2 linked regions of the Rhodopseudomonas sp. BAL398 genome follow. The protein of the gene in region 2 interacts with the protein of the main gene of each other region in a pairwise test. Links are inferred from orthologs where the notes say so. Each region holds a gene or a part of one and is shown on either strand. Other genes may lie near its edges.

Region 1 (7,173 bases), 1.0 Mb from region 2 along the record:
AGCGGCCTCCCGAACTACTCCTTTCCAAGGGGACGGCGGCAAATTAGGAAGCCGGTTTTTGCGTTTCAAGAGTCGCCGTGAAAATTTTTCACCGCCACGGCTGATCCCGCCACAACGGATCTTGACGGCGCGCCGGTCGCTCCCAAATCAACGGGCGCGCCCGCATGGCGCGGGCCCGCTTTGCAATTTTAACGATTGGAGTTGGAGGCTTCCATGAACATGCGTGACATCATCCCCTGGAGCCGGAATACGCAACCGCTCGCCCGTTATGGCGAAAGCAGCGATCCGTTCCTGTCGCTACACCGCGAAATGAACCGTCTGTTCGACGACGTGTTTCGCGGCTTCGACGTGCCCACCCCGCTTACTCGGCTGGCGCCGCTCGGCACCGGCTGGCCGAAGCTGGAGATCACCGACAACGACAAGGAGCTGCAGGTCTCCGCCGAGGTCCCGGGCCTCGAGGACAAGGATATCGAGGTCCTGCTCGATGACGGATATCTGACGCTACGCGGCGAGAAGAGCTCCGAGACCAGCGACAAGGACCGGCAGTTCAGCGAACGGTTCTATGGCCGGTTCGAACGCCGGATTCCGCTGGACTACCAGGTCGCCGAGGACAAGGTCAGCGCGACCTTCAAGAACGGCGTGCTCACCGTAACCCTGCCCAAGGTCGAGCAGGCGGCCAGCAAGGCGAAGCGGATCGCGGTCGAGAGCAAAGCGTAATCGCGCGTTGACGTGACGTCGCTTCGGGCGTGGGCCGCCGGCCCGCGCCCGAATGCTGCCGGCCATGATATGAGCGCTTCGTATGACTGCTGGTATTACGGCTTCAGGTCGGGCGGCAGCGGCGGATTTTCCCGCATCAGACTGATCGTAACCCGGCGGTTCGCCGCCAGCATCGGCGCGTCGGGAAACAGCGGTTCGCCATCGGCCTTGCCGGCCACCGACAGAATATGACTGGCCGGCAACCCCTCGCGTTTCAAAATCTGGCGCACCGCATTGGCGCGGTTGGTCGATAGATCGAAGCCGTCGTAATCGCTATAGGCGGGCACCAGACCGGCCGCAGTATGCCCGGTGATCGATATCCGCAACGCCGTCGCCCGCAACGGCGCGGCCAGTTTCTGGATCAGCAACGTGGTGCGCGGATAGGGCACGAACGAGCCGTCCGGAAACATCGGACGCCCGTCCTGATCTGTGAGTTCCAGATTAAGCCCGAGCGGGGTTTCCTCGAACATGACGTTCTTGGAGATCTCCGCCAATTCAGGCAGGTCCTGCAAGGCCTGACGCAATGAGGCCGATGCCAGCGCGAATTCGCGGTCCGCTTTCACCTGCGAGGTTGCGCCGGCCGAGCCGCCGCCCTCCTCGAGCCGCGGCGTGTTGCTGGCCTGATCCGGCGAGACCTGAAGCTTGCTCTTGATCGCGCCCTGGACCGGGACGCCGTCGGTCTCGACAACGCCGGCGAACCGCGATTCCTGCTGGACGCCGAACGCGTCCCGCATCGAGCCCGCGACGATCTGCAGCTTCTTCAGATCCTGGGTCGAGAACGATACCAGCATCACAAAGAAGCTGACCAGCAGACCCATCAGATCGGCGAAGGTGACGAACCAGCCATGCGTGGCGTGCTCCTCCTCCGGCTTTCGTTTCGATCTCGATTTCACGATCCCGTTCAGCACCGGATCGTGCCCGGATGTCGACCAGGCCGCAGCGCCATGCCAGCGCGCCGCCGCAGCCACGCCATCGCCGTCATCATGGCGACGGCTGTGCCGAGGAAATTTATCGCTGAGTCGTGATTGACGGACATGGGCGGATCGGCGCTGATGAAACGTGGCGTCGCGGTCCGGCGCATTCGCATGTTGGTCGCACCGCGGCGCTTGCTGTCTTAACCCGTCGGCCATTACCAGCGGTTTAATCAACTTGGTAAGTTCTTTGTCACCATCCGCGCTTCGTCGGTGTCATAGTCTTCGCCGGTTGATCGATACCTTTGATGCAGGATTTATGATGACAATGGATCTCAAGATCGGGGCGGCCGACGCATTGCTGTTCGATCTCGGCCGCGTCGTGATCGATATCGATTTCGAGCGGACGCTGGCGCGATGGGCGCATCATGCCGGCTGTCGTCCGGAAGACCTCGCCATCCGATTTTCCCGCGACGATGTCTATCAGCGTCACGAGCGCGGCGAATTGGACGACGCCGAATTCTTCGCACGGCTGCGCGAGGCGCTCGGACTGACGCTGTCCGACGCACAACTGCTGGACGGCTGGAATGCAACCTTCATCGGCGCAATGCCGGGCATCGTGCCGCTCTTGATGCGCGCGGCCAAGCATGTCCCGCTCTATGCGCTGTCAAACACCAATCCGGCCCATGTCGCGCATTTCTCGCAGCATTTCGCCGATCTGTTGGGACATTTTCGCGACGTGTTCTTGTCGTCCAACATCGGGCTGCGAAAGCCCGATGCGGCGGCCTTCGCCCATGTGGTGGCGGCCATCGGCATCGAGGCCGAGCGCATTGTATTCTTCGACGATCTGATCGAGAACATTGAGGGCGCGCGGGCCTGCGGATTGATCGCCGTGCAGGTCAGGTCGAGCGACGACGTGGCGCGCGCACTGGATGCGTTGGGGTTGTAACCGCCCGGCGACGCTCCGTAGTCGAGACGTGAATGAAGGATCTCATGAGCAGCCCTGCTACCGAATATGACTGGGATTACCCGACCCCCTTCACATTGACGCTGACGCCCGGCGTCGCCGATATCGACGGGCTCAACCACACCAATAATTCGGTCTATGTGCGCTGGTGTGACAGCGTCGGCTGGGCGCATTCGGAAGCACTCGGCCTGAATTTGGCCGACTGGCAGCGGCTCGATCGGGCGATGGCGATCCGTCGCGGCGAATATGACTATCTGCTGCCCAGCGTGCTCGGTGACGAATTGCTGCTCAGCACCTGGATCACGCGCAGCGACGGCCGGCTGATCATGGAACGGCGGTTTCAAATGATCCGGCCGCGCGATCGCGCCACGGTGATGCGCGGCCGCTGGGAATTGGTCTGCATCGAGATCAGCAGCGGCAAGCCGCGTCGGCTGCCGCCGGCGTTCAACGACATCTATCTGCCAGCGATGGTCGCGGTGCCGCCCACGGACCATGCGCCTGACTGAGTGTCCGATCGGCCGCAGCGCGGCTGGCGTCCTGGTATCAAGCCCCCCTGTTATGGGGTCGGCAGACGCTGGCAATCCATCGAATAGACCAATTCGCCCTTGGCGGTGCGTCCGATCGGCTGGCACGGGGCTTGGCCCTGACCGCCGGCACTGGACGTTGCGGCAGGCGCCGTGCCGGCATTCGGCGACGCCGCCACGTCCGCTGGCGCGGCGGCGCTTGCGGCGCGAGGCGCCGCCGCGGGTGCGGCGACAGGCGCCGTCGCGGCGCTGGGCGGCGCGCTGCTTTCCGGCGGGCGATAATCATCGCTGAAGCTCGGCATGGCGCCCTTGCTCCAGTCGTGCCGGATCGAATAGGCGGTGATAAAACCGATCGCCCCGAGGGTGGCGACGATCCGAAACAGCCACTTCGCAAAATTGTCCTGCATCTATGCGCTCCCAATCTTTGCCCGAGAGTTTCAACAGCCGCCGTGACGCTGCTAGAGGGGGCACGCGCCGATCACAATAATGATTTCGTTGGGGATGCGCGACCGCCTCACCATCAGCGCGCGGCGCCTTGCGCAAAGTGCGGCATCGACATAAGCCGGACACCGCGTTACCGCGCCCCACACCATCGTCCCGCAGGCGCGCGAATCCAAACCGGAGACTGACATGGCCCTGATGCCGGTTGCCGACGCCCTGTCGGCGGTGCTCGACGGCGCGCTGCCGCTGCCCGAGGAAAGCGTCGCGCTCGACACCGCGCATCGCCGGGTTCTGGCGCGCGATCTTGCCGCCCTGCGGACCCAGCCGCCACAGCCGATGTCGGCGATGGACGGCTATGCGGTGCGGGCGGCGGATGTCGCCACCGCCGGCGCCAGGCTGCGGGTGATCGGCGAGGTCGCGGCCGGCCGGCCGGCCGATGTGGCACTGCGTGACGGCGAGGCGCTGCGGATCTTCACGGGCGGGGTGATCCCCGCCGGCGCCGACACGGTGGTGATCCAGGAAGACACGCTGCGCGACGGCGACATCGTCACCATCACCGAAGCGGCGCAGCCCGGCCGGCATATCCGCCCGGCCGGAATCGATTTTGAGACGGGCCAGGTGCTGCTGCGCCGCGGAACCAGGCTCAGCGACCGTGATCTATCGCTGGCCGCCGGGATGAACCATCCGATGCTGCCGGTGCATCGGCGCCCATTGGTGGCGATGCTCGCCACCGGCGACGAATTGGTGATGCCGGGCACCGAGCCGGGTCCTGGACAGATCGTCTATTCCAACGGCTATGCGCTGCGGGCATTGGCGCGTGATGAGGGCGCCGAGATCACCGATCTCGGCATCGCCGCCGATACGATGGAGGCCACCACCTCGGCGATCCGGCGGGCACGCGATGCCGGCGCCGATCTGTTGGTCACCACCGGCGGCGCCTCGGCCGGCGACCACGACATGGTCAAACGCGCGCTGGAGGCCGAAGGCGTCGATCTGGCATTCTGGAAGATCGCAATGCGGCCGGGCAAACCGATGATGCATGGCCGGCGCGGGGCGATGGCGGTGATCGGCCTGCCCGGCAATCCGGTGTCGTCCTATGTCTGCGCCTTCCTGTTCATGGTGCCGCTGATCCGGGCGCTGGCGGGACGCCACGAGGTGCACCACGTACCCCAGCCGGCCAAGCTTGGCGGCGACCTTCCCGCCAATGACCAGCGCCAGGACTATGTCCGCGCCCGGCTCGAGATCGACCCGGACGGACAATTGCTGGCGACGCCGGTGCAACGCCAGGATTCCTCGCTGCTGGGCAAGCTCGCCGCGGCGCAGGCCCTGGTGATCCGTTCACCATTCGCCCCGGCGGCCAGCGCCGGTTCGGCCTGTACCATCCTGAAGCTCCCCTTGTAGCAAAAGCTCAAATTGTTACCGGCAAATTATGGGGTTGCAGAACACATATGGAACATATAGTGTTCGTTCATGATTTGTTTCTGGCCGTGCGGTTCTGGCAATCTGCATTTGGGGGCTCTTGTGGCGCCTTGCGGAACATGCGGCGACAGACTGGGGATTGGTCGAGATGCTCACGCGCAAACAATATGAATTGCTGCGATTCATCAACGAGCGGCTGAAGGAAGCCGGCGTCCCCCCCTCGTTCGACGAGATGAAGGATGCGCTGGATTTACGCTCCAAATCCGGCATTCACCGGCTGATCACCGCGCTGGAAGAGCGCGGCTTCATCCGCCGGCTGCCCAATCGCGCCCGCGCCATCGAAGTCATCAAGTTGCCGGAGATGGGCATCAATCCCGGCGGCAACGGCCGTCGCGGCTTCACTCCGAGCGTAATCGAAGGCAATCTGGGCAAGGTTCGCCCCGCCAGCTCCAACCCCGCCGAGGATGATTCCAGCCGCAACGTCTCGGTGCCGGTGATGGGCCGGATCGCCGCCGGCACGCCGATCGAGGCGTTGCAGACCCGCAGCCACACCATCAGCGTGCCGCCCGACATGCTCGGCGCCGGCGAGCACTACGCGCTGGAAGTGCGCGGCGATTCGATGGTCGATGCCGGCATCCTCGACGGCGACATGGCGCTGATCCAGCGCCATGAGAGTGCCGAGACCGGCGACATCGTGGTGGCGCTGATCGACGAGGAGGAAGCCACGCTGAAGCGGTTCCGCCGACGCGGCGCCTCGATCGCGCTGGAGCCAGCCAACGCCTCCTACGAAGTTCGGATCCTGCCGCCGAACCGGGTGCGGATTCAGGGCAAGCTGGTCGGGCTGTATCGTAAATACTGAGGCTGTTCGCGCTCAGTCGGTGTCGCGCTGATCGGTTGGCGCGGGCGTTGCGTCGACCGGCGCCGCGCCCCGCGACGAAGTGCTGATCCGGGCCGTCGTGGCGTTCGGATCGGCCGGCGCCCAGGGCCGATCGGTGCCGCGCGGGCGGACCGCGTCGATTGCCCATCCATCGCCCCCATCGCGGCCGCGCCGCAAGGCCAGCGCGCCGCCGCGGCGCCATTGCTCCGGACCGATCAGCCGCGCCGCGCAATCGTCCGGCGCAGGCAGCGCGCTGACGATCACGGCCGCGCGCGTGCAATCATCGTCCAGCGCCTCCGGGCGCTTCGCCAGCGCCACCAGCGCGCCGTCCGCCAGCGCCGTGACGCAGCCGTCGGCGTCGCAGGATACGTCTTGCGTCAGCGACCCATCGCCGCCCTGGCGCGAATCGCCATCCGCCGCCAGCCATTCCTTGAGCAGGAAGGCGTCGTTGCCGCTCTGCATCAGCCGTAGCCGGCCGTCGGCGCCCCGTACCGCGACTTGCCGGCCGTCATCCGACACCCGCATCGCAGGCTGCGGCTTCAGCAGCGCCCAGCCCGCCGCCACGGCGATCGCCAGCGCACCGGCAAAGCGCAGCGGCGTGCGCAACAGGGCGAGCGCAATCATCCCGATGGTGGCGAGCAGGAGCGCTCCGGTGCCGAACGCCGCGACCCGGCCGATCGCGCCGGGCAGTGCCGCGACCCATTGCGCCACCACGATCATCCAGTCGATGCCGATTTCCATCAGCCGCCAGAACACGCCGTCGAAGCCGAACGGCATCGCCACCAGCCCCAGCAGGCCCGCCGGCATCACCAGGGCCGAGACCACGGGCATTGCCGCCAGATTGGCCAGCACCCCATAGGGGGTGGCGCGGTGGAAGTGAAACGCCGCATAGGGCGTGGTGGCCAGGCCCGCGACCAGCGACGCCAGCGCCAGCATGGCGATCTCGCGGCCGCCCCACAGCGCCGCGCGCGCGGTCGCCGAGTGGTCGGGCGCGGCCAACAGCGCCGGCATCCCAATCTGGACCAGCGCCACCAGCCCCAACGTGGCGGCGAACGACATCTGGAAGCTCGGATGCACCAGGGCTTCCGGCGCGATCAGCAGCACCACTAACGCGGCCACCGCCAGCGTCCGGAAGGTGATGGCGCGGCGATCGACCATCACGGCGATCAGCACCACGGCGGTCATCAAAAACGAGCGCTGCGTCGCCACCTCGGCGCCGGACAGCAGCAGATAGAACGCCGCGGCCGCCAGCGCCGCCGCGGCAGCCGCTTTCTTGAT
Region 2 (7,479 bases):
ACTCCCGGTCATATGTGGACGGCCCCGATTGGCAAGCGCTTTTTTGACGTGTTGAACGATTTGGTCAGCAGCGGTCATATGTCCGGCCTTTTGGTACGGAGCTATGTCCGCTGGCCCTGATGAGTTCCGATTGCCCTGGTCCCGATCATTCCGGCGAGCTTGATGCTCGTGACTGGGGGCGGGGTGTCCCTGGCTTTCGGTGGTGACCGTGTCGTTCATCACGTCTGTTGCACTTGCCAAACTCGAAACGGGTTGCGGCGGTCGCGCTCTGCCTTGGCTCAGGCCCGGCTATAGGCCTCGGGGCGGAAGCTCTCGCCGCTGGTCATCAGCGCCCAGCAGATCCTGGCGAGCTTGTTGGCCAGCGCCACCGCCACCAGCCGCTCGGGCTTTCTGGTCCGCATCGCGTTGATCCAATCGGCCAGCGCGCCTGTGCGCCGCCCGGCGACGCGCAGCACCGACCTTGCTCCCACCACCAGCATCTTGCGGATGTAGCGGTTGCCCTGCTTGGTGATGGCACCAAGCTTGGCCTTGCCGCCGCTGGAATTTTGTCTGGGCGTTAGTCCCAGCCAGGCGGCGAAGTCGCGACCCGATTTGAACACGGCCGGATCGGGAACGCTGGCGGCGACGGCCGAGGCGATCAGCGGCCCGACGCCTGGAATCTGATCGAGCAGCTGACTGGTCGGATTGTGTCGATGCGCTTCGGCGATCTCGTGCTCCACCGTCGCGATCGCCTGGTCGAGACCTTGCAGATGCGAAGCCAAGCAATCGACGGTGGTTTTGGCGAGCTGCGGCAAATCGGCGTCCGCCTGCGCCAGCGCGATCAGTTCATCGACCCGGCCGATGCCCTTGGCGGCGACAACGCCAAACTCGGCGAGATGGCCGCGCAGCGCATTGACGCTCATGGTGCGCTGCTTGACCAGCAGTTCGCGGGACTTGTGCAGAATCAGCACCGCTTGTTGCTCAGCGCTCTTGATCGGCACGAACCGCATCACCGGCCGTGACATCGCCTCGCAGATCGCCGCCGCGTCGACCTCGTCGTTCTTGCCGCGCTTGACGTAGGGCTTGATGTAAGCCGGCGGGATCAACACCACCTGGTGCCCCATCGCGACCAGCTCGCGCGCCCAGTAATGCGCCGAGCCGCAAGCCTCCATCCCGACCCGGCAGGGCTCGATCCGCGCATAGAACTCACGCAGCTTCGATCGCGTCAGCTTGCGCGAGATCGCCCTGCCATCCTCGCTCTCGAGCCCGTGAAACTGAAAATAGCTCTTGCCCAGATCGAGTGCGGTTCTGATAAACTTGGTCATGGACGGCCTCCCTTTCTGTGGCGCTCCGGCGACCACGTCTTGGCACTTGATGCCGTTTAGGTGGGGCCGTCCACACCATCATTCCGGGGCGCGAGCCCATCAGGGCGAGCGAACCCGGAATCTCGCGGCGACCGCTTGCGCCTTGGCGAGATTCCGGGTTCGCGTGCGGCTTGCGCCGCCCGCGCCCCGGAATGACCAGCCTCGGCAGCGCGCGCCCCGGAATGACGCATCCTCGGGCTTCGGGCCAACCGAGCATTGGACGATGCGCTGGCTGTCGACTCCCGGCCGTCCGCCGTGGCATATCGGGGGATAACAAAAACAATCGGGAGAAACGCCATGAAGTCTTTTCGGGTCACCGCGTTCCACCAGCCGCTCAGCGAAGTCGACCGGCCGACGCCGGAATTGACCGGCACGCAGGTGCTGATCCGGGTCAAGGCCGCCGGGGTCTGCCATAGCGATCTGCATCTGTGGGAAGGCGGCTATGAGCTCGGCCATGGCCGCAAGCCGCTGTCGCTGGCCGATCGCGGCGTATCGCTGCCGCTGACCATGGGCCACGAGACCGTCGGCGAGATCGTCGCCGCCGGCCCCGACGCCAAGGATGCCAAGATCGGCGATATCGCGCTGGTCTATCCGTGGATCGGCTGCGGCACATGCGCGGTGTGCCAAGCCGGCGACGAGAACATGTGCCTCAAACCGCGTTTCCTCGGCGTCTATTGCGACGGCGGCTATTCGGACGAATTGATCGTGCCGCATCCGCGCTATCTGCTCAGCCTCGACGGGCTCGACCCGGTCACCGCCGCGCCCTATGCGTGTTCGGGTGTCACCACCTACAGCGCGCTGAAGAAGCTCGATTTCTGTCTCGACAGCCCGATCGTGATTTTCGGCGCCGGCGGCCTCGGCCTGATGGCGCTGTCGCTGCTCAAGGCGATGGGTGGCAAGGGCGCCATCATGGTCGACATCGACGCCAAGAAGCGCGAGGCGGCGATCGCGGCCGGCGCGCTCGGCGCCGTCGATGGCGCAGCATCCGATGCGCTGGAGCAGCTCGCCGCCAAAGCCGGCGGCCCGATCCGCGGCGCGCTCGATCTGGTCGGCAACGCCCAGACCGCGCAACTCGGCTTCGACTGCCTGACCAAGGGCGGCAAGCTCGTCATGGTCGGCCTGTTCGGCGGCGGCGCGCCCTGGGCATTACCCCTGATCCCCATCAAGGCGATCACCATCCAGGGCTCCTATGTCGGCAATCTGCGCGAGACCCAGGAGCTGCTCGACCTGGTGCGGTCGAAAAAGATCGCCCCGATCCCGGTGACGCCGCTGCCCTTCGCCAAGGCCAACCAGGCGCTGACCGATCTGCAGGCCGGAAAGCTTGTGGGACGCGCGGTGCTGACGCCGTAGGGCGCGCTGCGCCGCATGGCCGGGCGCGCTGCGCCTCATAGTCGGGCGCGCCGCGCCTCATGGTGAGGAGCGCGCCACTTGGCGCGTGTCTCGAACCATGAGGATCACCACCTCATCCTTCGAGACGCCCGGCTGCGCCCTGCGGGCTTCGCCGGGCTCCTCAGAGCCTGACTAAAAATGCGATCAACAACACGCGGGCCTTCAACGCCGTCATTGCGAGGAGCGAAGCGACGAAGCAATCCAGTCTGCGCTTGCCGCTCTGGATTGCTTCGCTATCGGTCGGCGCTACGCGCCGACCTCGGCTCGCAATGACGAAATCGAACTTGATGCGCTCAACCTGCTCCGGGCTTCTGTTGGAAGCTTTTACAGTTTGAGGGTTGCATCGATTCAACCGAGGTCTAATTGTCGTTTCGTGTTTCGCAACCGGATTAACTTATTTAAAGCAATTGACTATTGTGGCGTGGGCGCTTGCCATCTGGAACTTCACATTCTGGTTTAACTTCAACTTGAGTATGGAGGTCAGCATGATTGCACACGTTGATATGTTTGGTGTAGCAGCGGCGCTGTGGAGCCTGGTTGGCAAGCTACAATCCACGCAGGGATAGCGTGTAATAGATAACTCTGTGGCGCGAAGAGATGCCGCAGTGGGGGTTCGAATCCCTCACTCCACTCAGTTCGAAAGGGCGCGTTCGTTGCCGTGCAGCGCGATGCGCCAGCGGCCTAATCCCTCCCCCTTGGGGGGAGGGTGGATCGCCGCAGGCGAGCCGGTTAGGGGCCGCGAGCACAGCGGCTGTGGCAACCCCCACCCGACCCGGCTTCGCTGCGCTCGCTGGGCCACCCTCCCCACAAGGGGGAGGGAGAAGAGGTGCGGCGACTGCGAGCTTTCAGATGCAACCTCGCGCGACAGTCAGCGTCACCCCCCATCCAACTCCGCCAGCCGCTCCGCCTCGGCCACATCCTCCAGCGTATTGGCGTTGAAGAACGGGTCGAGCGGGGTGGTCGGCCAGTCAACCGTTGCGAGCTTATAGCGCGCGGTGAAGCGGCCGACTTTGCGGATGTCGTCGGCGGTGAGCGCGTGGCGCAGCTCGTCGCGTAACGTGACGTCCCACAGCCCGATCACCGGATGGGATTGGCCGGCGGAGGCGGCGACGGCGAGGCGGGCAGCTTCGGCGATGCGGGCGTGGTCGAGCCGCGCCACCAGGTCGCGCGGCAGGAACGGGCAATCGGCCGGCGCGCTCAGCATCCAACGGGCCTGCGGGCGATTGGCGGCGATCCAGTCGAGCCCGGCCAGAATGCCGGCGAGCGGGCCGGCGAAGCCGGCGATGCTGTCGGCCGCGATCGGCAGGCCGAATGGCGCAAAGCGCGCCGGATCGCCATTGGCGTTGAGCACCACGCCATCGCATTGCGGCGCGACGCGCGCGATCACGCGCTCGAGCAGGCTGCGGCCGGCGATGGTCTGCAGCGGCTTGTCGCCGCCGCCCATGCGGCGGGCGAGGCCGCCGGCGAGAATGACGGCGACGGGACGATCGGGCATCTGGATACTCGCTATGGTTACGCCTGCTGGCCTAGCCGCGTCGGCGCGGCTAGGCAATAAGGCCAAGCCTCCAACAAGGGCCGGCCAAGCCGATTGACGCTGGCGGCCGGCTTCGCCATCGTCGCGCCATGGCCACCACCATGCTCGATCTGACCGGCTTGAAATGCCCGCTGCCGGTGCTGCGCACCCGCAAGGCGCTGAAGACGCTGCGCGGCGGCGACCGGCTCGAAGTGCATTGCACCGATCCCTTGTCGGCGATCGATATTCCGACCCTGGTGCGCGAGACCGGCGACCGCGTCGAGGTCACGCGCGGCGAGGGCGTCATCGTGTTTGTCATCGAGAAGGCCACCGATCGCGCGCCGGACTGAGCCTGTGCGATCGTGGTTCGTCATTGCGAGCCGAGGGCGGCGCGCAGCGCAGTCCGACAGCGACGCAATCCAGGGGCGGCAGGTAGAGCCTGGATTGCGTCGTCGCTACGCTCCTCGCAATGACGACTTTGAACGTCGCGATGCGTGCGTCAGGCATCGCTGCGGGAACCATCACCGTTGACGTCAATTGCTCTTTCTCCAGCAGGGAGGACGATATGGCCCGCAAATATTCCAAGAAGGCCGCCGCCAAGGTCGAGCGCGCGATGAAGAAGCGCAACGCCGGCACGCTGAAGAGCGGCGGCTCCGGCAAGACGGTGAAGAGCAAGAAGCAGGCGATCGCCATCGGCCTGTCGGAAGCCCGCGCCGAAGGCAAGAAGGTGCCGCCGCCGAAGAAGAGCACGAAGACCGGCGCCAAAAAGACCACCAAGAAGACCGCCACCAAGACGTCGAAGAAGACCTCAAAGAAGACTGCCAAAAAAACCGCGACGAAATCAGCCAACAAGACATCGAAGACGGCGGCGAAAAAGGCCACCAAGAAGGCGGCGAAGAAGTCTGGCAAGAAGACCGGCAAGAAAAAATAGGCATCGACCGCAAGGCTGGCTGGCGACCCGGGATTGCCGCTCCGGGATTGTCGCTCCGGGCTTGTCATTCCAGGTTGGGTTGCATGATGATGAGACGGACGCGAGATGCGCGTGGTGAGGAGTGGCCGTGGCGCAGAAGAATCTGAATCTGTATCGCAGCAAACGCGATTTCGAGACCACCGCGGAGCCCTCCGGCGAGGGCGCGGTGACGCCGTCGAAGCGGCGACGCTTCGTGATCCAGAAGCACGACGCCACGCGGCTGCATTACGATCTGCGGCTGGAATTCGACGGCGTGTTCAAATCCTGGGCGGTGACGCGCGGGCCGTCGCTCGATCCGCATGACAAGCGGCTCGCGGTCGAGGTCGAGGATCACCCGCTGGATTACGGCGATTTCGAAGGCACGATTCCGAAGGGCCAATATGGCGGCGGCACGGTGCAGCTGTGGGACCGCGGCTATTGGGATTGCGACGATCCGGCGCGCGGTTTCAAGAAGGGTGATCTCAAATTCACCCTGGAGGGCGAGAAGCTGCATGGCGGCTTCGTGCTGGTGCGGATGCGGCACGACCGCAATGGCGGCAAGCGCACCAATTGGCTGCTGATCAAGCATCGCGACGACGACGCAAGCGACGGCGACGGCGAGGCGATCCTCAAACAGGATCGCTCGGTGGCGTCGGGACGGAGCATGGCGGAGATCGCCGCCGGCAAGGGCCGCGCGCCAAAACCGTTCATGACCGGCAAGGCCGCGCGGGTGAAACCCGACGCGGTGTGGGATTCCAACAAGGGGCTGGCGGCCGAGGAGCGCGCCGCGAACGGCAAGACGGCCAAGCCTGCCAAGACGAAGGCGGCGAAGACCAAGACCGCGAAGGCCGCGAAGACCAAGGCCGCCAAGCCGACCTCGGCCAAGGCGAAGACAAAGCCGAAGTCCGCGGGCAAAGCCGCGGCGGCGATGCCGGGATTCATCGCGCCGCAATTATGCACGCTGGTCGCGCGCCCGCCCGGCGCCGATGGCTGGGGCCATGAGATCAAGTTCGACGGCTATCGGATGCAGCTGCGCGTCGCTTCCGGCAAGGCCACGTTGAAGTCCCGCAAGGGGCTGGACTGGACCGACAAGTTTCAGGCGATCGCGGAGGAGGCCGCGGCGCTGCCCGATGTCATTATCGACACCGAGGTGGTGGCGCTCAACAGCGACGGCCATCCGGATTTTTCCGCGCTGCAGGCGGCGCTGTCGGACGAGACGACGGACAATCTGATCTGCTTTGCCTTCGACCTGCTGTACGCCGATGGCGAGGATTTGCGCGCTCTGCCGCTGTGGCAGCGCAAGCAGCGGCTCGATGAGCTGCTCAAAGCCACGCGCGGCCGGCGCAAGCAGAAGCTGATCCGCTATGTCGATCATTTCGAAAGCGGCGGCGACGCCATCCTGCAATCGGCGTGCAAACTATCGCTGGAAGGCATCGTGTCAAAACGGCTCGACGCGCCATATCGCTCCGGCCGCAGCGACAGCTGGACCAAGGCCAAGTGCCGCGCCGGCCATGAGGTGGTGATCGGCGGCTGGAAAACCACCGCGGGCAAATTCCGCTCGCTGCTGGTCGGCGTGCATCGCGACGATCACCTGGCCTATGTGGGCATCGTCGGCACCGGCTTCGGCCAGGATACGGTGAAACGCATCATGCCGGCGCTGAAAGCCGCCGCCAGCAAGCACAGCCCGTTCGGCGGCGACAATGCGCCGGCCAAGAGCGCCGACACGCATTGGGTGCGGCCGGAGCTGGTGGCCGAGATCGAATTCGCCGGCTTCACCGGCGCCGGCATGGTGCGGCAGGCGTCGTTCAAGGGGCTGCGTGCCGACAAGCCGGCCGAGGAGGTCGAAGCCGAGCAGCCGGCGAAGGTCGCCATCGCCAAGCCGACAGGCGGCGCCAAAGACAGTCGCAAGACCGGCAGCAAGGCGGGCGCCAAGGCCGGTGCCAAGGCCAGCGTCAAGGCCGGTCCCCAGGCCGCCAGCAAATCCGGCCGGGCCGAGGTGATGGGCGTGGCGATCTCCAAGCCCGACAAGGCGCTGTGGCCCGGCGACGATGGCGCACCCGTCACCAAATTCGATCTCGCCGACTATTTCGCCGCGGTCGGCGACTGGATGATGCCGCATATCAAGGGCCGGCCGTGTTCGATTGTGCGCGCGCCGGACGGCATCGACGGCCAGCAATTCTTCCAGCGCCACGCCATGCCGGGCACTTCGAACCTGCTCGAACTGGTCAAGGTCTCGGGCGATCGCAAGCCCTATCTGCAGATTGATCGAATCGAGGGCCTGGCGG

The links. The genes of interacting proteins can lie anywhere in the genome.
Region 1: the proteins of mobA (region 2) and glp interact in binary tests that used the Escherichia coli proteins (3 or more experiments, as listed by UniProt). The link is inferred for Rhodopseudomonas sp. BAL398 from one-to-one orthologs.

The regions. Positions count from the first base shown.
Region 1 is NZ_CP133111.1:1,312,091-1,319,263, forward strand. The notes cover bases 2,926-5,894. They hold glp (gephyrin-like molybdotransferase Glp), read left to right. Parts: upstream 2,926-3,788; coding sequence 3,789-5,000; downstream 5,001-5,894. Other genes in these bases: RBJ75_RS06265 (acyl-CoA thioesterase), read left to right, coding at 2,926-3,140; RBJ75_RS06270 (hypothetical protein), read right to left, coding at 3,191-3,565; lexA (transcriptional repressor LexA), read left to right, coding at 5,167-5,877; RBJ75_RS06285 (ComEC/Rec2 family competence protein), read right to left, coding at 5,890-5,894. Also shown: RBJ75_RS06250 (Hsp20/alpha crystallin family protein), read left to right, coding at 214-717; RBJ75_RS06255 (flagellar motor protein MotB), read right to left, coding at 813-1,661; RBJ75_RS06260 (HAD-IA family hydrolase), read left to right, coding at 1,987-2,616; more of RBJ75_RS06265, read left to right, coding at 2,661-2,925; more of RBJ75_RS06285, read right to left, coding at 5,895-7,173. UniProt on the Escherichia coli protein: Catalyzes the insertion of molybdate into adenylated molybdopterin with the concomitant release of AMP.
Region 2 is NZ_CP133111.1:299,433-306,911, forward strand. Bases 2,418-5,177 are described here. They hold mobA (molybdenum cofactor guanylyltransferase MobA), read right to left. Parts: upstream 4,228-5,177; coding sequence 3,607-4,227; downstream 2,418-3,606. Other genes in these bases: RBJ75_RS01375 (alcohol dehydrogenase), read left to right, coding at 2,418-2,693; RBJ75_RS01385 (sulfurtransferase TusA family protein), read left to right, coding at 4,356-4,595; RBJ75_RS01390 (DUF6496 domain-containing protein), read left to right, coding at 4,811-5,176. In the rest of the region: RBJ75_RS01370 (IS110 family transposase), read right to left, coding at 279-1,304; more of RBJ75_RS01375, read left to right, coding at 1,641-2,417; ligD (DNA ligase D), read left to right, coding at 5,304-7,479. UniProt on the Escherichia coli protein: Transfers a GMP moiety from GTP to Mo-molybdopterin (Mo-MPT) cofactor (Moco or molybdenum cofactor) to form Mo-molybdopterin guanine dinucleotide (Mo-MGD) cofactor.